4 regions of the Phyllobacterium sp. genome follow, and region 4 is predicted to be linked to each of the others. Evidence: riboswitches for the same ligand, from Rfam matches in the RefSeq annotation. Region 4 holds a riboswitch; each other region holds the start of a gene.
The links. Region 4 has a riboswitch for cobalamin ahead of bluB (5,6-dimethylbenzimidazole synthase). Riboswitches for the same ligand answer to the same signal wherever they lie in the genome.

Region 1: linked by a shared signal. The riboswitch ahead of AAAB35_RS18740 (aromatic ring-hydroxylating dioxygenase subunit alpha) and the one ahead of bluB (5,6-dimethylbenzimidazole synthase) in region 4 are both predicted to bind cobalamin.
Region 2: linked by a shared signal. The riboswitch ahead of AAAB35_RS20260 (ABC transporter ATP-binding protein) and the one ahead of bluB (5,6-dimethylbenzimidazole synthase) in region 4 are both predicted to bind cobalamin.
Region 3: linked by a shared signal. The riboswitch ahead of AAAB35_RS18865 (CbtB-domain containing protein) and the one ahead of bluB (5,6-dimethylbenzimidazole synthase) in region 4 are both predicted to bind cobalamin.

The regions. Positions count from the first base shown of each region.
Region 1 is NZ_JBBNAM010000272.1:48,878-54,724, forward strand. It holds gene AAAB35_RS18725 (SDR family oxidoreductase) at 1-721, shown strand, start outside; gene AAAB35_RS18730 (fumarylacetoacetate hydrolase family protein) at 783-1,628, shown strand; gene AAAB35_RS18735 (L-fuconate dehydratase) at 1,667-2,950, shown strand; cobalamin riboswitch at 3,082-3,281, shown strand; gene AAAB35_RS18740 (aromatic ring-hydroxylating dioxygenase subunit alpha) at 3,402-4,643, shown strand; gene AAAB35_RS18745 (hybrid-cluster NAD(P)-dependent oxidoreductase) at 4,645-5,736, shown strand; partial or broken gene purU (formyltetrahydrofolate deformylase) at 5,832-5,847, opposite strand, start outside.
Region 2 is NZ_JBBNAM010000299.1:9,657-15,503, forward strand. It holds gene cysN (sulfate adenylyltransferase subunit CysN) at 1-826, shown strand, start outside; gene cysQ (3'(2'),5'-bisphosphate nucleotidase CysQ) at 915-1,709, shown strand; gene AAAB35_RS20245 (iron ABC transporter permease) at 1,706-2,674, opposite strand; gene AAAB35_RS20250 (ABC transporter substrate-binding protein) at 2,720-3,667, opposite strand; gene AAAB35_RS20255 (ABC transporter ATP-binding protein) at 3,664-4,068, opposite strand; gene AAAB35_RS20260 (ABC transporter ATP-binding protein) at 3,974-4,465, opposite strand; cobalamin riboswitch at 4,747-4,962, opposite strand; gene AAAB35_RS20265 (transglutaminase family protein) at 5,119-5,847, shown strand, end outside.
Region 3 is NZ_JBBNAM010000275.1:3,402-9,248, forward strand. It holds gene mmsB (3-hydroxyisobutyrate dehydrogenase) at 40-930, opposite strand; gene AAAB35_RS18855 (isobutyryl-CoA dehydrogenase) at 955-2,121, opposite strand; gene AAAB35_RS18860 (cobyric acid synthase) at 2,231-3,691, shown strand; cobalamin riboswitch at 3,749-3,984, shown strand; gene AAAB35_RS18865 (CbtB-domain containing protein) at 4,033-4,209, shown strand; gene AAAB35_RS18870 (CbtA family protein) at 4,334-5,065, shown strand; gene cobU (bifunctional adenosylcobinamide kinase/adenosylcobinamide-phosphate guanylyltransferase) at 5,065-5,589, shown strand; gene cobW (cobalamin biosynthesis protein CobW) at 5,594-5,847, shown strand, end outside.
Region 4 is NZ_JBBNAM010000380.1:1,236-7,082, forward strand. It holds gene AAAB35_RS25565 (metalloregulator ArsR/SmtB family transcription factor) at 1-346, opposite strand, end outside; gene AAAB35_RS25570 (DUF2293 domain-containing protein) at 473-790, shown strand; gene bluB (5,6-dimethylbenzimidazole synthase) at 723-1,484, opposite strand; cobalamin riboswitch at 1,530-1,714, opposite strand; gene AAAB35_RS25580 (molybdenum cofactor sulfurase) at 1,742-2,350, opposite strand; gene AAAB35_RS25585 (MT-A70 family methyltransferase) at 2,584-3,228, shown strand; gene AAAB35_RS25590 (BglII/BstYI family type II restriction endonuclease) at 3,198-3,980, opposite strand; gene ettA (energy-dependent translational throttle protein EttA) at 3,987-5,636, opposite strand; gene AAAB35_RS25600 (hypothetical protein) at 5,689-5,847, opposite strand, start outside.

The sequences.
Region 1 (5,847 bases), on a different contig from region 4:
TGCGGGCAAGCGCGTTCTCATCACGGCGGCGGGGCAGGGTATCGGCCGGGCATCGGTCCTCGCCTTCGTTCGCGAAGGCGCGATCGTTCACGCCACCGACATTAACCAGCAACTTCTCGATGCTTTGCCCAAGGAGGCCAATATCACTCCGCGCAAACTCGATGTGCTGAACACCGATGAAGTCAACGCGGTGATCGGCGATATAGGCGCGGTCGATGTCCTGTTCAACTGCGCCGGATTTGTTCATGGTGGCTCGATCCTCGAGATGCCGGACGCTGATCTCGACTTTGCCCTCGATCTCAACGTCCGGGCGATGATCCGCACGATCAGGGCGGTGCTGCCGGGAATGCTCGAGCGCAAGGAGGGGGCGATCATCAACATGTCGTCCGTCGCCAGCAGCGTAAAGGGCGTGCCCAACCGCTTCGCCTATGGGGTGACGAAGGCCGCGGTGCTCGGGCTCACCAAGGCAGTCGCTGCCGATTACATCACGCAGGGCATCCGCTGCAACGCCATCTGCCCAGGGACCGTCGAGAGCCCATCGCTTGAACAGCGCATGCGCGCAGGTGGCGATTACGAGGCGACCCGCGCGGCGTTCATCGCGCGCCAGCCCATGGGGCGTCTCGGCCTGCCCGAGGAGATTGCGGATCTTGCCGTTTATCTTGCCGGCGCGACCTACACCACCGGCCAAGCATACAATATCGACGGCGGCTGGACCGTCTAGAATGAGGGCAGGGCGGGACGGTCACGGCCCCGCTGCTACGACATCTACAAAGGAATGAGCAATGAAGTTTTTGCGTTATGGCGCCCCTGGGCAGGAAAAGCCCGGCATCCTGGATGGCGACGGCCGGATCCGCGATCTGTCAGGAAAAGTCAGCGACCTCTCCGGGGCCGCGCTTGACCCCGAGACGCTGGCAAGGCTCAGCGAACTCGATGTCGAGGGCCTGCCGGTCGTCGCAGGGAATCCGCGCCTCGGGCCATGCGTTGCCGGCACCGGCAAGTTCATCTGCATCGGCCTCAACTATGCCGATCATGCCGCCGAATCCGGCATGGCCGTACCGCCCGAGCCCGTCATCTTCATGAAGGCGACATCCGCCATTGTCGGACCCAATGACGACCTCGTCATTCCGCGCGGTTCTGAAAAGACCGACTGGGAAGTCGAACTTGGCGTGGTGATCGGCCGAACGGCAAAATATGTCAGCGAGACGGAGGCACTCGACTACGTCGCCGGCTATTGCACGGTCCATGATGTCAGTGAACGTGCATTCCAGATCGAGCGAGCTGGCCAGTGGACCAAGGGTAAGAGCTGCGACACGTTCGGACCGACGGGTCCCTGGCTCGTTACGAAGGACGAAATCGCCGACCCGCAGAACCTCAAGATGTGGCTGACGGTCAATGGCGAAACGATGCAGAACGGCTCAACGAAAACCATGGTCTATGGTGTCGCCTTCCTCGTCTCGTATCTCAGCCAGTTCATGAGCCTGCAGCCCGGCGACATCATCTCGACCGGTACGCCGCCCGGCGTCGGCATGGGCATGAAGCCGCCGCGCTATTTGAAAGCGGGAGATGTCATCGAACTTGGAATTGAAGGCCTTGGCAACCAGAAGCAGGTGGCGCGCGCCGACGTTTGAGGCGCGCCGCTTCGATTAATTGATTTGAGAGGCATATTGTGACCCGCATCACCGATCTTCGCGTATTCGATATCCGTTTCCCCACTTCGCAGGGCCTTGACGGTTCCGATGCGATGAACCCGGACCCGGATTATTCGGCGGCCTATGTCGTGCTGTATACAGATAAGGATGGCCTCGCCGGGCACGGCCTCACGTTCACCATCGGGCGTGGCAACGAGATTTGCTGCCTGGCCATCGACGCCATGAAGCATCTCGTCATCGGCCTCGAACTCGACTGGGTGAAGGAAAATCCGGGACGCTTCTGGCATTTCATCACCGGCGATAGCCAGCTTCGCTGGATCGGTCCCGACAAGGGCGCGATGCACCTTGCTACCGGCGCTGTCGTCAACGCGGTCTGGGATCTTCTCGCCAAGGAGGCGGCGAAACCTGTTTGGCAGCTCGTTGGCGAGATGACGCCGGAAGAAATCGTCAATATCGTCGATTTCCGCTATCTGACGGACGTGCTGACCCGCGATGAGGCGCTCGACATTCTGCGCAAGGCCGATGCCGGCAAGTCAGAACGCATCGCCGCACTCAAGGCCGAAGGTTATCCCTGCTATACGACCTCCGCAGGCTGGCTCGGCTATTCCGACGAGAAGTTGCGCCGGCTTTGCCAGGAGGCTGTCGATGCGGGCTTCAACCACATCAAGATGAAAGTCGGCCGCGATCTTGAGGATGACATCCGCCGCCTGACGATTGCCCGCGAGGTGATTGGGCCGGATCGCATTCTGATGATCGATGCCAACCAGGTCTGGGAAGTCAACGAGGCCATCGATTGGGTGAAGAAGCTTGCTTTTGTCAAACCATTCTTCATCGAGGAGCCGACGAGCCCGGATGATGTCGCCGGTCATCGCAAGATTCGCCAGGCAATCAAGCCTGTAAAGGTCGCGACGGGCGAGATGTGCCAAAACCGGATCATGTTCAAGCAGTTCATCGCCGAAGGTGCCATTGACGTCGTGCAGATCGACTCCTGCCGCATGGGCGGGCTCAACGAGGTGCTGGCCGTCCTTTTGATTGCGGCAAAGTACAGTCTCCCCGTTTGGCCCCATGCAGGCGGGGTTGGCCTCTGCGAATATGTGCAGCACCTGTCCATGATCGATTACGTCGCGGTGTCGGGCACCAAGGAAGGCCGTGTCATCGAATATGTCGACCATCTGCACGAGCATTTCATCGACCCGTGCAATATCCGGAACGCGGCCTATATGCCGCCGTCAATGCCGGGATTCTCCATCGAGATGAAGCCGGAATCGATCAAGCAATATTTGCACCGCCCCATGGTTTGATCGGCATCGGCGCGTCAGATTGAACGTGTGTCGCACGATGCATGCGTCGCGCGATTTCACCGAAATGCAGCGTGTCGCCGTTCGTAAATGCGATGTCGTTTCCGCGCCTATCCTTTTTCACAGCCGGATGCTTTTATCGCGACACTTGAGGTGCCGCCTTTCTAGGGAAGGCGGAGAATTGGGAAGCCGGTTAGAACCCGGCGCTGCCCCCGCAACGGTAGTGGAGTAAAACGCGGCAAAACAGCCACTGGGAGTGCACCCCGGGAAGGCGCCGTGAAGCCCGAAAGGCAACTCCAGAGCCCGGAAACCAGCCCTGAGGGAAAACCGACTGATCGCGGTGGGCGATCAAGGAGCATGGCTTTGTACGGGCGCCGATTGATTGTTGTCTGTACGGACGTTCTTCTCCGTCACCACCAGTCAGTTCTTTGCAAGATTAAGGCGAGGACGCGACATGGATATTCGCAATGAACTTCTCCGGGACCTCCGAAACCGGAAACCGGGCTACGGACTGGAACAGGCCTTCTACTCAGATCCCAACTACTACCGTCTCGACATGGAGACCATCTATTACCGGGATTGGCTGTTTATCGGCCATGATTGTGAAGTTGCTAAGCCGGGTAATTATTTCACGGTGCAGGTCGGCGATTATCCTGTCGTCATCGTCCGCGATCGCCAGGGCCAGATTCGCGCGTTCCACAATTCCTGTCGCCATCGTGGCTCACGCATCTGCGCCGGTGAAAAGGGGACCTCGGCAAAGCTTGTCTGTCCCTACCATCAGTGGACCTACGAGCTTGATGGACGCCTGCTTTTTGCCCGCCAGATGGGCGACGATTTCGATGCGAACCAGTTCAGCCTGAAGCCGGTGCACTGCGAGAGCGTCGGCGGCTATATCTTCATCTGCCTTGCGCAGATCGCGCCGGATTTCGCGCCGACGCGCACATTGCTCGAACCTTATCTCGCGCCGCACCGACTGACGGAAACCAAGGTGGCATTCCAAAGCTCCATCGTGGAGAAGGGGAATTGGAAACTCGTCTGGGAGAACAACCGCGAGTGCTATCACTGCGCCGGGAATCATCCCGAACTGTGCAAGACCTTCCCGGAAGCGCCGAGCGCTACGGGCGTTCAGGGATCGAAAAAAGATCCTGAAATGGTAGCACACTGGGACAAGTGCGAGGCTGTAGGCTTGCCAAGCTTGTTTCGCATTGCCCAGGATGGCCAGTATCGCGCGACCCGCGTCCCACTGATCAATAACGCCGAAAGCTATACGCTTTCAGGCAAGCGCGCTGTCGGCCGTCAGCTCAGCGACGATGTCAACGCCAAGCAAATCGGTTCGTTGTTGCTCTACCACTATCCGACGACCTGGAACCATATCCTCGGGGACCACGCGATTTCATTCCGCGTCCTGCCGCTCGGCCCGAACGAGACGCAGGTCACAACCAAATGGCTGGTTCACAAGGATGCGGTCGAAGGCGTCGACTACAATGTCGAAGAGCTTACGCATGTGTGGCTCGAAACCAACGATCAGGACCGCCGCATCGTCGAAGAAAATGCATTCGGCATCCGCTCTCCCGCCTATGAGCCTGGCCCTTATTCGGTCGAACATGAAGGCGGCGTCCTGCAGTTCCTCGAATGGTACAGCAACGCCATGGAGACGCGGCTTTCCGGTGATCAGAAACTGAGCAGGGTTGCTTGAAATGAACATGGGCCTTCCCCAGAACTATCCGCACCTCGACCAGATGCAGCCGTGGAATGACCGGTTGCATCTCCTGGAGTCTCTTTCGGTCGTCGAGGAAGCGCCCAATGTGAAGACTTTCACGTTCCGGTCGGACAATCATAACTGGTTCCGCTATGAGCCGGGCCAGTTCATGACATTTGAACTGCCGGTTCAGCCAGAGGCGATGCTGCGCACCTATACGCTGTCATCGAGCCCGTCGCGGCCCTTTACCGTCGCCGTGACGGTAAAGGCTCAGGAGGGCAGCATCGGTACCCGCTGGATGCTGGATCATCTCATGCCGGGCGTGCGGATCAAGGCCTTCGGGCCGCTTGGCGACTTTTCGATGCGCAAGCATCCCGGCGCCAAGTACCTCTTCATATCCGCTGGTTCGGGTATCACACCGATGATGTCGATGACGCGCTGGATGCATGATTGCGCGCCGCAGAGCGATATCAATTTCGTCACCTGCGCGCGGCGACCGAGCGACATCATCTTCCGCAAGGAGCTCGAATATCTGACGAGTTGCATGCCGAACCTCAAGCTTGCCTTCCTGATCAAGGAGCACGAAATGGGCCAGGTGTGGACCGGCATCCGCGGCAGGCTCGAGGCGCCGAGGCTCCCGCTTCTTGCACCGGATTTCAAGGACAGGACTATTTTCTGCTGTGGGCCGGAAAGCTTCATGCGCGACGTGCGCTTCATGCTCGAAGCATCGGGCTTCGACATGGCGCACTATCACCAGGAAAGCTTCGGCCCGGCTGCAGAGCCCGTCTTACCAATGCTGGACGATATTTCCACCGCCGCGGCGGAAGCGAGTGCAACCGTAACGTTTTCGATGTCCGGCATGGACGTGCCCTGTGCGCCGGGCGAGACAATCCTCAAGGCGGCGCGTGGCGCCGGCATCCGCATCGCCGCCGCCTGCGAGTCCGGCCTCTGCGGAACCTGCAAGGTCATGAAGCTCGCTGGTGACGTCGACATGGACCACAATGGCGGCATTCTCGACGAAGAGATCGACGAGGGCTATATCCTCGCCTGCTGCTCCAAGCCCCTCGGCAATGTCGAGGTCGAGGCTTAGGCTCTGCGCCCCTAGAGCAATCGATCGCATTCAATCGAGAGGGACGCGCATGGAGGACTGCCCGCTGTGGCAGTCCCAATGCGAGATTCCCTGCCTCAGAACACCACGGTT
Region 2 (5,847 bases), on a different contig from region 4:
ACATCGAATCGATATCAATACGTTCGCCGAGGTTGCTGCCAAATCGCTCGACCTCAATGAGGTTGGCGTCTGCAATATTTCGACGCAGGAACCGATTGTGTTCGACGCTTACAAGTCGAACCGCTCAACGGGCTCGTTCATCCTCATCGATCGATTGACCAATGCGACGGTCGGGGCGGGCATGATCGACTTTGCCCTTCGCCGCGCATCGAACGTGCATTGGCAGGCACTCGACGTCGACAAGGCTTCGCGTACGGCGCTGAACGATCAAAAGCCGGCCGTTCTTTGGTTCACCGGGCTTTCAGGATCCGGCAAATCCACGGTGGCGAATCTCGTCGAAAAGCGACTCTCCTCACTCGGCAAGCATACCTACATCCTTGATGGGGACAACGTTCGGCATGGACTTAATCGCGACCTCGGATTCACCGAGGAGGATCGGGTCGAAAATATCCGCCGCGTCGGTGAGGTTGCAAAGCTCATGGTGGACGCGGGGCTGATCGTGCTGGTCTCGTTCATTTCGCCGTTCCGCTCCGAGCGAAGAATGGCGCGCGAACTGCTCGGCGATGGCGAATTCATGGAAATCTTTGTCGATACGCCGTTTGAGGAATGTGCGCGGCGCGATCCGAAAGGCCTCTATGCCAAGGCGCTGCGCGGCGAGATCAAGAATTTCACGGGCGTCGATTCGCCTTATGAAGTGCCGGAAAATCCCGAGTTGCATCTGAAAACGATTGGCCGGACGACGGAAGAGCTTGCCTCGGAGGTCGAAAACCTGCTTGCTGAGCGTGGCATCATCTTCAACTACGACCAGAGTTCGTGGTCGATCTGAGCAGAGTCATGCAGTTGGCCATCACCTCCCTCTGGACTGCCGCCCGTCCGGCACGTTCGTCTGAACCCGGCAGGGTGGAGGCGAATGCATGACATTCCATAGTGGCCTTCTCGCTCTCTTCGAAAAGGCCGCGATTGCTGCCGGTCAGGAAGTCTTGCGTATTTACGAGGAAGGCTGCGACGTCGAACTCAAGGACGACAAGTCGCCGGTGACGGCCGCTGACCGCGCCGCTGAAGCACTTATTCTTGAAGCACTGCGTTCGGCAACGCCTGACATACCCGTCGTGGCCGAGGAAGAAATCTCCGCTGGTCATGTGCCCGGTGATCTCGGTGAGCGCTTTTACCTCGTAGACCCGCTCGACGGTACGCGTGAATTCGTAAGCCGTAACGGCGATTTCACCGTCAATATCGCCTTGATAGAGCATGGGGTGCCAATCCTGGGCGTGGTCTATGCGCCGGTTCGCGGCTGGCTGTTTGCCGGCGGTCCGGAGGGGGCGCAGCAAGTTGATGTCAATCAAAATGGAACCGTCGCTGCACGACAAGACATCGCCTGCCGTTCGGCGCCGCACGCATTGACTGCGGTCGCGAGCCGCTCACACCGAACACCCGAGACCGACGCCTATCTCGGACGATTCGCCGTTGCTGACTGCGTTTCGGTCGGATCATCGCTCAAGTTCGGGCTGCTGGCGCGAGGGGAGGCCGATATCTATCCCCGGTTGAGTCGCACCATGGAATGGGACACGGCGGCAGGCGATGCCGTGCTGCGCGGGGCAGGCGGCATCACTTTGACTCTCGACGGCAAGCCGCTTACCTACGGCCGGCGCAATCAGGCGCACGACGCCGATTTTGCCAACCCTCATTTCGTCGCGCGTGGAAAGCTTTAGCCCAGCGGCTTGCGCAACAAGATCGTCATCACGAAAAATGCACCGACCGAACTGGTGACAATGCCGATCGGTAGTTCCTGCGGTGCGAGCAACAGCCGTGCCGCAAGGTCGCTGAGCAAGATCAGGATGGCACCAAGGATTGCACAGGCGATGCTGAGACCCGCGTGCAGCTGGCCAGCGAAGCGACGCGCAAGATGCGGAATCATCAGGCCAACAAATCCGATGACGCCCGCCACTGACACGAAAATTGCCGTCGAGAAAGCGCAAACGATGAAGACGACGCTGCGTGTGCGGGCAACGCGCACGCCGAGGCTTTCGGCAGTACTTTCGCCTGCCAGGAACGCATCGAGATTGCGGTGGTTGAAAAGGGCAAAGGTGATGATTGCGGCGAGCCCGAGGATTGCCAGCGGCACATTATCCCAGCGCGCGAGCCCAAGGCCGCCAAGCGTCCAGAAAAGCACCGAATGGGCGGCGCGCTGATCGCCGAGGAACACGACGTAGTTGGTGAGGGCCGCGAACAGGAACGAGACGGCTAGGCCGGCGAGAATTAACCGCTCCGGCCCCTGGCCCTCGATGCGTCGAACGAGCAGCGACACCAGCAAGGCGGCGAGCATTCCACCGCTGAAGGCGGCAATCGGCAAGGTCCAGATGCCGAAGCGGTCGCCGAAGATGCTGATCACCGAGACGGCGCCTGCCGCGGCGCCCGAGGAAAGGCCGAAGAGGAATGGATCGGCAAGGTCGTTGCGCGTCACGGTCTGGAGCATTGCGCCGATGACGCCGAGGCCGGCGCCGACACACAGGGCAAGGATGACCCGTGGCAGGCGCAAGTCGATGACGATTCGTTCGATCGGCGCGGCGATGGTCTTGTCACTAAAGCCGGCGGCATGGCCCAGAGCACCGAATACGTCGGCGAGCGGGATCAACGTGGAGCCATAGGCGATCGAGGCGAGCGCGAGCGCGAGCATGGCGACGACCGCGATAACGAGTAAGCGGGGGTGAACATGCGCCACTCAGAATGCTTCCGGGTGCATGGCGCGGGCGATCTTGCCGATGGCTTCGATATTGGCGGGGCCGGGCGTTATTTCCGCGTAGCGAAGCGCGACGAAGCGTTCATTCTTTACTGCGTCGGTTTCTTTCATCGCCGGATGCGACTTCAGGAAATCGAGAAGCTTCCGATATCCGGCGTCATCCTGATAGTCGAGCAGGACGAGAAATTGCGGGTTGCGGGCAGCGACCGTTTCCCAGGAGGTCGCGCCCCAACTCGTCTCCATGTCCGCCATGATGTTCACGCCTCCCGCCTCGCTGATCAAGGCATTGGGCATCGCGAACCTGCCGGCCGTGAAGGGCTTGTCCTCACCCGAATCGTAAAGGAAAACACGTGTATCGCCCTTGCCTCCGAACTTGCTCTTGATTGCGGTAAGCTCTTCCTTCCAGCCGGACACGAGTTTCTCGGCTTCCGCTTCCTTGCCGAAGATCTTCCCGAGTTTCTCGATATCGCCGTAAAGCAGATCCATCGAAGCGGCTGGACGGTTCTTGTCGAGATGTACGCAACTTTCGGTCAGGACCAGCGTCTTGATGCCGTAGGGCGCGAGCGTGTCAGGGGTGACGTCGCCACCTGGTTTCATGCCGTAATACCAGCCGGCAAAGGAGAGATCTGGGTTGGCCGCGACAAGGTTCTCGATGGTCGGATATTTGGGCGCAAGTTCCGGGATCGATCCCTGCTGCTTCTTGAATGCATTATCCAGTTTGTACCACCCGGTAATCCCGGTCACCCCAACTATCGAGGGTTGGAGGCCTAGCGCAAAGGCCATCTCGCTCATGTTGATGTCCTGTATGACGGCGCGTTTCGGCGGCGCGTCGAAAGTGAGCGGCGCGCCACAATTGTCGACCGTTACAGGAAAAGCAAAGGCCGACGCCGGCAATAACGATAGCGCGAGGGCGATAAGGGCTTTCTTCATAGGATTCTCCTTGTGTGGTCAGATGGACTAGGTCCGGGGGCATCGAACACCATGAGTTCCCGATCCTGATGAGGGTGGCGCAGGCGCAGTACGTCGAGGTCGAACACCTGGCTGACGATGCGCGGTGTCAGCGTTTGCTCTGGGAGGCCGGTGGCAACAACCTTGCCTGCGTGCATGACAGCCACATGCGTGGCGAATGGGGCAACAAGTGGCAGGTCGTGCAGGACGGCAATGGTGGTTACCCCAAGCCCGGCGACGACGGAGAGCAAGGCGCTGCGTGCCTTCGGGTCGAGGTGATTGGTTGGCTCATCGAGAAAGAGGATCGCCGGCTGTTGCGCAAGCGCCCTTGCGAGTTGCACCCGTTGCCGCTCGCCCCCGGACAGCGAACCAATAGTTCGCATCGCAAATGGCGATATCGGCGCAGGCCATAGCATTATCGACGATCTCCTGGTCTTTCGCGGCGCCGCAGACCCCTCGATGCGGGATGCGCCCCAGCGCAACATAGTCGTTGACGCGCAACTGAGCGTCCGGCATGTCGGACTGGCCAACGAAGGCGAACCGGCGTGCCCTTTCGAGCGCCGTCAAGCGGTTGATGTCGCGACCATTCAGGTGGATGTCGCCAGTAGTGGGTTCGGTGAGCCCAGCCAACATGCGCAGCAGCGTGGACTTCCCAGCGCCGTTCGGACCGATAATGGCAAGACGCGATCCGGATGAAACGCTCAAGGTCGCCGCATCAACGAGGCATTTGCCGGCGATTCGATAGCTGACCGTATCAGTGCTGAGTACGACATGGCTCATGATCGGATATTCTCCATGCTGAAAGACCTCATCCCGACACCGGAAGTCGCATCGGGGAAATATGTAATGTTATATCGTATGACTCCGAAAAAATGATCGTGTCAACCGGGTGACCCCGGGAGGACGCAGGCCAAAACCAAAAAAGATAGAGGGCGAAATGCATACCTGTCCTTGGTTTGGACAGGATTGGGAACGCCGACGTCCGGCCGAGATCGCAACACGCAAGCCGCAGCCTACGAAGCGCCGGAGACATCGCATCGCTCCCGGCACACCCCGTCCGGTTCGAATCTCAGAAAGATGGCAGGTCTCCTGGCTCGCGGGTCTCAGCTTTGCCCGGCCTTCCCGATCCTTGGATCAGTGGCATAATCCAGGCAATGCTCGCCGCTTACAGTTGCGGGGGCAGCCACGGTCTCGGTCCCTTTTGGGTACGCCTCACCGTGTTCCCTTTTCATCTCCGGTATTGTCATTCCGGAGAAACCATCGGCGCGGATGCTATGCGGGGATACGGCTGCTGGCAAGCTCGTTTATACGGCAAAAATCTGAAGTGCTAAAAAAAATGGCAACAGCGCATTTTAAGACGTGCCCAAAGAATGAGAGTAGTCTAGGTTTCAATTCGTTTCGCAAGAAACCCGCTGAAAGTACCTCGAGGCGACATGGCAATTTACGCTGCAGTCTACCATCTGACCCATTACAAATATGACCGTCCGATCATGCTTGGACCCCAGGTGATTCGCCTGCAGCCCGCGCCGCATTCGCGCACGAAGGTTCTCAGCCACTCCCTGAAAGTCAGTCCTTCCAATCACTTCGTTAATCTGCAGCAGGACCCATACGGCAATTTCCTCGCCCGTTTCGTATTTCCGGAGCCGGTAACCGAACTGAAGATCGAGGTCGACCTCGTCGCGGACATGACGGTCTATAATCCATTTGATTTCTTCGTCGAACCGGTGGCGGAGACTTGGCCATTCGCCTATCCGGAAGAAATCAGGGACGATCTTTCGATTTACCTCAAGCCCGAGCCAGTGGGCCCGCTGCTCGCCGCCTTTCTTGATACGATCGACCGCAGCCCGACCAATATGGTCAATTTCATTGTCGATCTCAATGCGCGCATCCAGCGTGACGTCGGCTATGTCATCCGCATGGAAACAGGGGTTCAGGACCCCGATACCACACTTGGTGTCGCAACCGGTTCCTGCCGCGATTCGAGTTGGCTGCTCGTGCAGGCGCTGCGTAATCTCGGCATCGCGTCGCGGTTCGTCTCGGGCTACCTGATCCAACTGAAGCCGGACCTCGTCGCGCTTGACGGGCCGGCGGGAACCGACAAAGATTTCACCGATCTTCATGCCTGGTGCGAGGTCTATCTTCCGGGAGCTGGGTGGATCGGC
Region 3 (5,847 bases), on a different contig from region 4:
TAAATTTGCGGTTTTTCCGCTGAGATTCCTGTTGAGCATTCACGCTTCGCGCTTGGCGTCACGCAAAAAGTTTATGATGCCGGAAAAATCGGATCCTTCGTTACCCGCCGCGCCGTATTGCGCATAGAGCGCTTCGGCATGGGCACCAAGCGGCGTTGCCGCACCGACGCTTAGAGCCGCCTCCTGCGACAATTTCAGGTCCTTCAGCATGAGGGCGGCGGCAAAGCCTGGCTTGTAGCCGTTGTTTGCCGGAGACGTCGGCACAGGTCCGGGTACAGGACAATAGGTTGTGAGCGACCAGCACTGGCCTGAAGACGTGGATGCGACGTCGAACAAGGCCTTGTGTGACAGGCCCAGCTTTTCAGCCAGCGTGAACGCTTCGCCGACACCGATCATCGAAATGCCGAGGATCATATTGTTGCAGATTTTGGCGGCCTGGCCATTGCCTGCCTCGCCGCAATGAACGATCCGTCCGGCCATCGGCTTCAGGACGGGTTCAGCCTTGGCAAATGCTTCATCCGAGCCGCCGACCATGAAGGTAAGGGTGCCTGCCGCGGCGCCGCCAATACCTCCAGACACCGGCGCATCGATGGACAACAATCCATGGTCCTTGGCGATTGCGTGCGCCTTGCGGGCAGAGTCGACGTCGATAGTCGACGAATCGATGAACAGAGCGCCGTGCTTCGCACCCCGCGCGATGGCTTCGTAGACCGAAAGCACGTGCTTGCCCGCCGGCAACATGGTGATGACGACATCGGCATCGGCGACAGCGGCCTGCGCGCTCGCAGCGATCGTCACGCCGTTGCCCTCGGCCGCGGTCAGGTTCTCCGTGATGAGGTCGTAGCCAAGGACCTTGTGACCTGCCTTGACAAGATTGGCGGCCATCGGATTGCCCATATGTCCAAGACCGATAAAAGCGATTGTCGTCATCGCATTTCTCCTTAGTTTTTGATTTCAGCGGCCTGTCATATGCCGCGCGATGATCACCCGCATGATTTCGTTCGTGCCTTCCAGGATCTGATGCACGCGCAAGTCGCGCACGAGCTTCTCGACGCCATAGTCGTGCAAATAGCCGTAGCCGCCATGGATTTGCAGTGCCTCATTGGCGATATCGAATCCCTTGTCGGTGACGAAGCGCTTGGCCATAGCGGACCATTTGGACGCGTCGTGCGCCTTTCGGTCAAGCTTCGATGCTGCCGTGTAAAGCAGCATGCGCGCGGCGGAAAGCTCGGTCTCCATATCGGCCAGCTTGAATTGAAGCGCCTGGAACTGGTTAATTGCCTTCCCGAACGCCTTGCGCTCGCTCGCGTAAGCAAGCGCCTTGTCGAGGGCCGATTGTGCGCCGCCAAGCGAGCAGGCCGCGATGTTGAGCCGTCCTCCGTCGAGCCCGCCCATGGCAATGCGGAACCCATCACCTTCCTCGCCGAGCCGGTTTTCAACAGGGACGCGGCAATTCTCGAAAATGACCTGGCGGGTGGATTGCGCGTTCCAACCCATCTTGTATTCATTGGCGCCAAACGAGAGGCCAGGCGCATCCTTTGGAACGACCAGCGCGGAGATGCCTTTTGGTCCGTCCTCACCCGTGCGCACCATTGTCACGTAGATATCCGAATCCCCTGCGCCTGAGATGAACTGCTTGGCGCCGTCGAGAACGTAATGATCGCCGTCACGCACGGCGCGGGTCTTCAGCGCGGCGGCGTCGGAACCGGAGTTCGGTTCGGTCAGGCAATAGCTTGCAAGCCAATCCATCGATGTCAGGTTCGGCACGAGGCGCCGCCGCTGCTCGTCACTGCCGAACGTATCGATCATCCATGTTCCCATGTTGTGGATGGATATGAATGCCGAAAATGCCGGACAGGCGGCGGCAAGTGCCTCGAAGATCAGCACCGCGTCGAGCCGTTTCAGGCCTGAGCCGCCAACATCCTCGCGAACATAGATGCCGCCCATTCCGAGCGGTCCGGTTTCGCGAATGACATCGGCGGGGAAATGCTTGTCACGATCCCAGGCCAGCGCATTGGGCGCCACGCGGTCGGCGGCAAAGGCGCGCGCCATGTCCTGGATCGCCAGTTGATCCTCATTGAGTTCGAACTGGCCAGCCGTCGAATCTATGCTGCTATCCATGGCTACCTCCCAGCATTTCTTATTGTCCGCCACTCTAACCCAAGCTTCCCAGTGCGCAACGTTTTGAGTGGGGCTAGGAAGAGAAAGACATATCCGCTACTCAAAGCCCATGACGCGCGCAATCATGTTGCAGGGAACAGGTTCAGATGTTGGGAAATCCGTCCTGGTGGCGGGCCTGTGCCGGCTTGCGCGCAAGCGGGGGCTGCATGTCCGGCCATTCAAGCCGCAGAACATGTCGAACAACGCGGCGGTAAGCGACGACGGCGGCGAGATTGGCCGCGCGCAATGGCTGCAGGCGCTCGCCTGCGGCGTCCCGTCCTCGGTCCACATGAATCCGGTGCTCCTGAAGCCGCAGTCAGAGACCGGGAGCCAGATCATCGTTCAGGGCAAAGTCTGGGGGCAGGCGAAGGGCAGGGACTATCAGAAGCTCAAGGGCCAACTGCTCGATGCGGTCATGCAATCCTGGGAAATTGTCCGCAAGGGTGCCGATCTCGTCATCGTCGAGGGGGCAGGATCGCCGGCCGAAATCAATTTGAGGGCAGGCGACATCGCCAATATGGGTTTTGCCACCCGCGCCAATGTGCCGGTCGTCCTAGTCGGTGATATCGATCGCGGCGGTGTTATCGCATCGATCGTCGGCACTCATGCGATACTGTCGCCCGAAGACCGCGCCATGATCATGGGCTATCTCATCAACAAGTTCCGCGGCGACGTATCGCTGTTCGACGAGGGCCTGAAATCGATCACCCGTTTCACGGGATGGCCGTCTTTCGGTGTCGTGCCGTGGCTTAGAGATGCCTCGAGATTGCCCGCCGAGGATTCCGTGGTGCTGGAGCGGTTGGTCAAAGGTAGGCGGCGCGCGCTAAAGATTGCCGTGCCTGTGCTGGATCGCATCGCCAATTTCGACGACCTCGATCCGCTCATCGCCGAGGAAAACATTGAGGTCGTGTTTGTCAAAAGTGGCGAAAGGCTGCCAGCCGACGCTGGTCTCATGATCATACCGGGTTCCAAGTCGACGATCGGCGATCTGTTGCGGTTCCGTGAGAATGGGTGGGACAAGGACCTTGACCTCCACCGGCGTCGCGGCGGCTCCATCATGGGGATCTGCGGGGGCTACCAGATGCTCGGACGCACGGTGAGTGATCCGGAGGGTATCGAAGGCGCGGTGAGAGGAGTCGAGGGCCTCGGCCATCTCGACATCGACACGGTCATGGAGCCGGAAAAGACGGTTCGCAACACCGCGGCGCATTCCCTGCAGTTCGATGTGCCGCTCAGCGGCTATGAAATCCATCTTGGCAAGACGACCGGTCCGGACTGCAGTCGCCCGACGACAAGGATCAACGGCGTCGAGGACGGCGCGATGTCCAGTGACGGCAAGGTATTCGGGACTTATATGCACGGGCTTTTCGCTTCCGATGGCTTCCGCTCCGCCTTGCTGCGCTCGCTCGGCATCGAAGCGAATACGTTCGACTACAAAGCGGGTGTCGAAGCGGCGCTCGATTCGATAGCCGATCAATTGGCCGAAGTCCTCGATGTCGAGCCGCTGTTGACAGCTAAACGGCTGGCGTGACGCGGCGAGCTCCAACAATGTCGCAGTTTCGTTTGACATTCCGCGTGCTTGGTGAATAACGTTCCATCAATGATTGGTTCCCGTTTTGGCCAAAGGCCATGGGATCAAAAGGGAATGCGACGGCCGTACCCATCAGGGCGGCCCAACCGTAGCCGACCCCGCGACTGTAGAGCGGTGAGGATTTGTGCCAAGGCCTGACGCGAAAGCCGAGGGCAGCCACTGGGAAACCGGGAAGGCGGCATCGATCCTGCGACCCGCGAGCCAGGAGACCTGCCAGTCATAGGGCAATGGTGCCCAAAACCGAAGGGGATCGTCCCTTCTGGCCCTGCACGGAGGTTGTTATGGCTGCACGTACTTCGACTACGATTTCTCTCCCGCTCGCAACACGTCTGACGACTGCGGTATTTTCGTTGATGCTCGGCGTGTTCATCATCTACGGCGTCGGTCTTTCCCATTCCGAAACGCTGCACGACACTGCACATGATACCCGCCATTCATACGGATTCCCCTGCCATTGAGGTTGGAGCCGGCTGAATGAAATGATTCGGCCGCCACCGCTTAAGCATTGAAAACTGTGGGTTAATTGGTCCGGGTGTCGCTTCGACAGCCCGGTGTCTTGATTTGGGATTGGGAGAGACCTCGATGTTGGTCAAATATCTTCTGGCTACGATCGTAGCCGGTCTGTTCGCTGGTATTCTTTTGACGCCGGCAATGTATGTGCGCAGCGTGCCGCTCATTCTGCACGCGGAAGAATATGAAAATGCTGCAGGGGGCCATGAGCACGAACACGCCACCACGCCCGCCACGACTGGTGAGACTGCGCCAGCCGTAGCGCCCCACACTCATGAAGAGGAAGAGGCGAGCCCGGCACTGCCATTCGGCCGTCTGGGCAACACGCTGCTGATCAATCTTGTCGCCGGTGCGGGTTTCGCCCTGATCACTGGCGCCGCAGCGCTTTTCCTTGGCCGCAGGATCACCCTGCAAAACGGAATCTACTGGGGCCTCGCCGGGTTCTTCATCTTCAACCTTGCGCCCTCGTTTAGTCTTGCGCCAGAGCTCCCGGCCATGCCGGCCGCTGATCTTGCCGCGCGGCAGGCCTGGTGGCTGGTTACCGTGCTCCTGACGGCCGGCGGCGTCTATTTCATCGTGCTGCGAGAAGAGATTTGGGCTCGGGTGCTTGGCCTTGTGCTCATCGTCGCGCCGCATGTCTACGGTGCTCCGGAGGCCGAGGATCTGACCTCCGCCGTGCCGCCGACGCTCGCTTCCGAGTTCGCGGTCTCGACACTTGCCACCAACCTTTTCTTCTGGGTGGTGCTCGGTTCGGCGCTTGGATTTGCCATTCAGAGCTACGCTGCTTCGGAGCTTGAGGCCTGATGACCATGCTGGAGCGCGGCGTCACCTTTGTGCTGGGCGGCGCGCGTTCCGGCAAATCCTCCTTCGCCGAAGGGCTGGTCGAAGCGTCCGGCCGTGAGGCGATCTACCTGGCAACGGGCAGGGGGTGGGACGCTGAAATGTCCGATCGCATCGATCAGCACAGGGCGCGGCGCGGCAGCTTGTGGACGACAGTTGAAGAACCTCTCGATCTTGTTCCAGCGCTGGAGGTGCACGCAGCCGAGGGCACGGCGATCCTTGTCGATTGCCTTACCCTGTGGGTCACCAATCTGATGATGGCGGAGCGCAATGTCGGTGCGGAAACCGCCAAACTCGCCGCCGCGCTGCGGCACCTTGAAGGCGCTGTCATATGCGTGTCCAACGAGGTGGGACTCGGCATCGTTCCGGAGAACCGCATGGCCCGCGACTTTCGCGATCATGCCGGCTGTCTTCACCAAGCCGTGGCAGCTGCCGCGGCGACAGTCTATTTCGTGGCAGCCGGTCTGCCGCTCAAAATGAAGGGATAACACCATGCAGGGTCAGAAGATTCCCGCAACAGTCATCACCGGCTTCCTTGGTTCGGGCAAGACGACGATGATCCGCAATCTGCTCGAGAACGCCGATGGCAAGCGCATCGCGCTGATCATCAATGAATTTGGCGACCTCGGCGTCGATGGCGGATTGCTCAAGGGCTGCGGTATCGAAGCGTGTCGCGACGAGGATGTGATTGAACTCAACAATGGTTGCATTTGCTGTACGGTCGCTGATGACTTCATCCCGACCAT
Region 4 (5,847 bases):
GCCGCTGCAATTTCACGGAGGAAAGCCGTTCGAGATCGCGCTCAAGGAGAGGATCCGAAAAGTCGAGCCGGTCGAGCAGCGAACGAGCGATATCGCCGACGAGGAGCGAGTCAGCCAAGCGGAAATAGGCCCAGGATCCCTCCTGATAGCGGTTGATGAGGCTTGCCTCGAACAAAAGCTTCAAGTGGCGTGACACGCGCGGCTGCGATTGGCCGAGGATGGAGGTAAGGTCAGAAACGGTAAGGTCGCCGCGTGATAGCAGTGCCAGAATTCGCAGACGGCTCGGCTCTGCCGCTGCTTTCAGCGTATCGACCATAAGGTCCAGGTTGAGATCACGCTTGTCCATGCATCAATCCTCAAAAGACATAAAGATATGTTTATGTGACAAACGCCCGATTAGCAAGTTGTTTTTGCCGTGGACGACATTTTTTGCCGCGCCTGAAATAGCTCAAGAATCGTCTAGGATGATGCAATGAGCACAGGAACGAACCGCCAGCGCGCCATCAATAAGGCTTTGACATTGCTCCTACCCGCTGTGCCCTTCTCGGATTCCGAGCCGATCCGGGCCGCGGCGGGCGCCTCGCACATGAAGACGCTGCCGCCTTCGACCGCCGTGTGGCTGGCAACGGTTGCCCATGTGCGCCATCAGCATACTGACTACGACACCCTGCGCGACGACGGCTACGATAAGGACTCGGCGCGGTTCTTCGTGCTCGATGCCATCAATCGGAAATTGACGGAGTGGCGGGCGACGCGCCTGCTTGATCCGGACGCGGACGATCCGAGTTGACGGGCTCTCCATCGTTGCAACCGTTCCAGCCATCCACGAAAACGAGTTCGTCCAGCGGCAAGCGCTTGCGCCATCCGCGCTGTTCCAGTTCCGGTGCCTTATAAAGCTCGTCGACATAGCCGACACACAGATAGGCGACGATCTCGACGTGCTCGGGGATCCCGAGAATGCGACGCATGTCCGCATCGTGATAGATGCTGACCCAGCCGACGCCGATTCCTTCGGCGCGCGCCGCAAGCCAGAGATTTTGCACGGCGCAGACCGTGCTGTAGAGGTCCATCTGACGATTGTGGGTGCGCCCAAGCACGACTCGGCCGCCGCGGGTCCGATCGCAGGTGATGCAGATATTGACGGGCGCCTTGAGGATGCCTTCAAGTTTCAAAGAGGCATAGAGCGCCTGACGTTCGTCCGAGAACATCGCTTTCGCTTCGTCATTGGCGCGGGCGAACGCGCTATGCACCTCCCGCTTGCGCTCCGGATCGCTGATCAGGATGAAATTCCATGGCTGCATGAACCCGACCGAAGGGGCATGGTGGGCCGCATCAAGCACCCGCATCAAGATGTCGTCGGGTATGGGCTTCGGCAGGAACTGGTCGCGCACGTCGCGCCGCGTATAGATGGCTTTGTAGACCGCTGCGCGTTCATTCTCAGAAAAGCGATCGGCGGCAATCGGACCATGGCGTTTATCATGCATTGTTTGCTCCCAACAACGCTTGAAACTCTCGCCGCCGTCCGCGCGGTCCGAGCTATGAGGTCCGGCCGGTCTTCTGACTGAGGTTCATCTGAGCCGCGCGCCTTCCGGATCGAAGTCCGTGGCAACTGCGCGTCCATCCCCTTTACAGCGTTGGGCACGTGCCGGATTTCCACCGGCTTCCCGATTCTCCCGCGACAATTGCCGCAGGCACCGGACCTTGCTCGTCATTCGCCACAATTTTCAGAAACGTGCAAGTCTCACGGCTGATAAATCCATTGCTCGGGAACGCGCACATCGACCTTTTCGCCGCCGCGGATCGTTCCTGGCTTTTCGACCCAGGCGACGATGCCGCGCAGCCGCCGCGAGATGCGGACGAAATCGAGCGCTGTTGTCACGGGGTCAGCCGTCCCTGCATGTTCGCCTATCGAGCGCCCTGCAACCTTGCAAGGGGCGTTCTGCCCATCGACCTTCAGAGTTACTCCGCCCTCGAAAAAGAGGAGCGTGCGGGGTGGAAGCAGGGAGAGCGACGGGACCCCATCAATAAGCATATTGGCGCCGATCCACTCCGCCCTGAGTTCGGCAAGGCCCATGCCCCTAGCAACTTGCACAAGTTCATCCGGGGCAAGTATCGAAAGCTGGCGCTCGTTGCGCATCTCTGTACCGCGCGGGTACCAGGGTTCGCGCCCGCCCGATTTCCGCGTCGATCCGGCATGGAAATCACCGACGATGCCGTCGAAAGTGACCGTGAGTTCGCCTGCTGGTGCTGTAACGAAATCGCCGGAGCGCGCCTCGAACAGGCTGCTCACCCGCCCGCTGAGTTTGCGTGCCGGCAGAATCTCCGTTCCGGTTGAAAAAAGGTCGGTCATCAATGCTCCGTGAAAATCCGAAAGTTCGCCGCATCATATGAAAAAAGTCTGCCAACACCAGCCAGTATGCCTGATGAATGGGTCAAAATCTGTGATGAGAATTCGGTGAACTATTGGCGCTCGGCAACACCTTGGACATGTGGCATGCTACAACCCATCAGAAAGGCGAATCGTCTCCGATTGACAATCGTTATGCGTTCTGCTTTCGTTCTGTTTTTACCCGGGGGTTTGTCGTGAACGCTGAAGTTATGGACGCAGCCATAGATTTGGCGAAACGAACCGCTGGAAAGCGCTTTCACACGGTTCTTGCCGATCCGCCTTGGCGGTTCACCAATCGCACGGGAAAAGTCGCTCCGGAGCACAAGCGCCTCTCTCGCTACGGCACCATGACAACCGACGATATCTGCGCCTTGCCGATCGCGGACCTGACTGCGCAACCGGCGCACCTTTATCTTTGGGTCCCGAACGCGCTTCTGCCGGAGGGGCTCCGGGTGATGCAATCCTGGGGATTTGAGTACAAGTCCAACATCATCTGGCACAAGGTCCGCAAGGACGGCGGTTCCGATGGACGCGGTGTCGGCTTCTACTTCCGCAACGTGACCGAGGTACTGCTGTTTGGCGTGCGCGGCAAGAATGCGCGCACTCTTGCGCCCGGTCGCAGCCAGGTGAACTATCTGTCATCGCGAAAACGCGAGCATTCGCGCAAGCCCGACGAGCAGTATGACCTCATCGAAAGTTGCTCGAAAGGACCGTACCTGGAGCTCTTCGCTCGAGGAACGCGGCCGAACTGGACCTATTGGGGCAATCAGGCCGACGAAGACTACAAGCCGACCTGGAAGACCTATGCCTACAATTCTGCGGCGGAGGCCGCGGAATAATCGAACGTTACAACCGATGACGGAATGCCAATAAGGACGAGCGGGCAAGGGTTGCCGACGCCCCGCAAGACGCGATCGCGCAGCTTGCGCCAGTGGGTCGTGGCCTCGCCGAACTTGTCGCCCACGAAGGCATCGACCCATGCCTGACGGAAATCGCCGGTGCGCTCTGCCCGCGTCAGAATCATTTCCCGCTGCCGCCTGGTCGGAACATAGTTGAAACTGTCGAGCTGCCCGAGTTCATCGACAGCCCTTTCGTCCGCAAATCGCCGCAGGATCGTTCGCATGTCGTTCTGAAGGCTCTCGCCGCGCGTGATAAGCCCGCCGACGGATACGGCCCCCTCGGCATGCAGGCGCTTGAAGCTTTCAAGATCGCGATCGAAGAAAGGGTCCTTGTTGTTCCACTCGATTTCGAGTGCAAAGACCGACGCCTGCGGACCAAAGGCTTTCACGTGATCGATTTCATGGGAGAGAGAGGCCACTTCCCTCTCTTCCTCATATTCGGCCCACCGCACGGTCTTGCGAACACGGATATTGCGCTTGCTCCAGCCGCGTTCAGCGAGACCGCGGCGCAGACGCTGCGTCAGCCGCGCTTCACCACCCCCGGCGGCGACAATTTCGGTGACGGGGATCGTGAGATCGAGCAGCACCGTTTCAAGGTCGTTCTCCGCGCCCGCCATGTCCATGGTGACGATGGCTTCGGCGTGGTGAAGCGGCAAGATATCAAAACCTCGTTCCTTCAGCCGCTCGAACATGGAGCTTTACCGCGTCAGACGCTTGTATGTCGGGCGCTTGGGGTTGACGCTGTCGGGTCCGAGGCGGCGGATCTTGTCGTTCTCGTATTCCTCGAAGTTCCCTTCGAACCATTCGACGTGGCTGTCGCCCTCGAAGGACAGAATATGCGTGGCGAGACGGTCGAGGAACATGCGGTCGTGGCTGATGATCACGGCGCAGCCAGCGTATTTTTCCAGGGCATCCTCGAGTGCCGATAGGGTTTCGGTGTCGAGATCGTTGGTCGGTTCGTCGAGCAGGAGGACGTTACCGCCGGACTGCAGCATCTTTGCCAGATGCACGCGATTGCGTTGACCGCCGGAAAGATTGCCGACTTTCTGCTGCTGGTCGCCGCCCTTGAAATTGAACGCCGAGACATAGGCACGCGAATTCATCTCGTGCTTGCCGAGCTTGATGATGTCGTTGCCGCCCGAAATCTCCTCCCAGACGTTCTTGTCCGCCTTGAGGTGATCGCGGCTCTGGTCAACATAACCGAGATGCACCGTGTCGCCGATACGGATCGAACCGGAATCAGGCTTCTCCTGACCGGTAATCATCTTGAACAGCGTCGTCTTGCCGGCGCCGTTCGGCCCGATCACGCCGACAATGCCGCCCGGAGGCAGCTTGAAGGTGAGGTTCTCGATCAAGACGCGATCGCCGAAGGACTTGGTCAGATTCTCGGCCTCGATAACCACCTGTCCAAGGCGCTCGCCGGCCGGGATGATGATTTGCGCATCGCCGGGACGCTGATTATTGGCAGCGTCGACCAGTTCATCATAGGCCTTGATACGAGCCTTGGACTTGGCCTGGCGCGCCTTGGGGCTTGCGGCAATCCACTCACGCTCGCGCTCCAGCGCCTTCTGGCGCGAAGCCTCTTCACGGCCTTCCTGCTGCATGCGCTTGGCCTTGGCTTCGAGATAGGCGGAATAGTTGCCCTCATAGGGAATGCCACGGCCGCGATCGAGTTCGAGGATCCAGCCGGTGACATTGTCGAGGAAGTAGCGATCGTGGGTGATGAGCAGCACGGCGCCCGGATATTCGCGCAAGTGCTTTTCAAGCCACGCGGTGGTTTCGGCATCGAGATGGTTGGTCGGCTCGTCGAGCAATAGCAGGTCAGGTTGTGACAGCAGCAGGCGACAAAGCGCGACACGGCGGCGCTCACCACCGGAGAGCTTGGTCACATCGGCATCGCCCGGAGGGCACCGCAGTGCCTCCATCGCCATTTCGACCTGCGATTCCAGATCCCAGAGGTTCTTGGCATCGATGATGTCCTGGAGTCTGGCACCCTCATCCGCGGTCTCGTCGGAATAGTTCATCATCAGGTCGTTGTAGCGGTCGAGGATCGCCTTCTTGTCGGCGACGCCTTCCATGACATTGCCCATCACGTCCTTGTTGGGATCGAGCGCGGGCTCCTGCGCGAGATAACCGACCGTCGCGCCGTCCGCGAGCCACGCCTCGCCAGTGAATTCCTTATCCGCGCCAGCCATGATCTTGAGGATCGTCGACTTGCCGGCACCGTTGGGACCGAGAATGCCGATCTTGGCTTCGGGATAGAAGGAGAGATGAATGTTCTCGAGAACTTTCTTAGTGCCATAGGCCTTGTTGAGACCGGCCATATGATAAATGAATTGGCGTGCCATAACGCGCGTCACTCCGATGTTCGTTTTTCGTGTGAATGAAGTTGCGCCGTATTTAGGGGAAAGGGCCTGCGGTGGCAATGCGCGGGCGCTTTATTTCGCGGCTGGCAGGTAAATGAACCGAATTGTCAAGATAAGCCGCACCGCAAAATGAGCGAAACCGGGCGCGGATATTTCCGTCACCCGGTTTCCCCTCTGGTGCCGCATTCGGGGA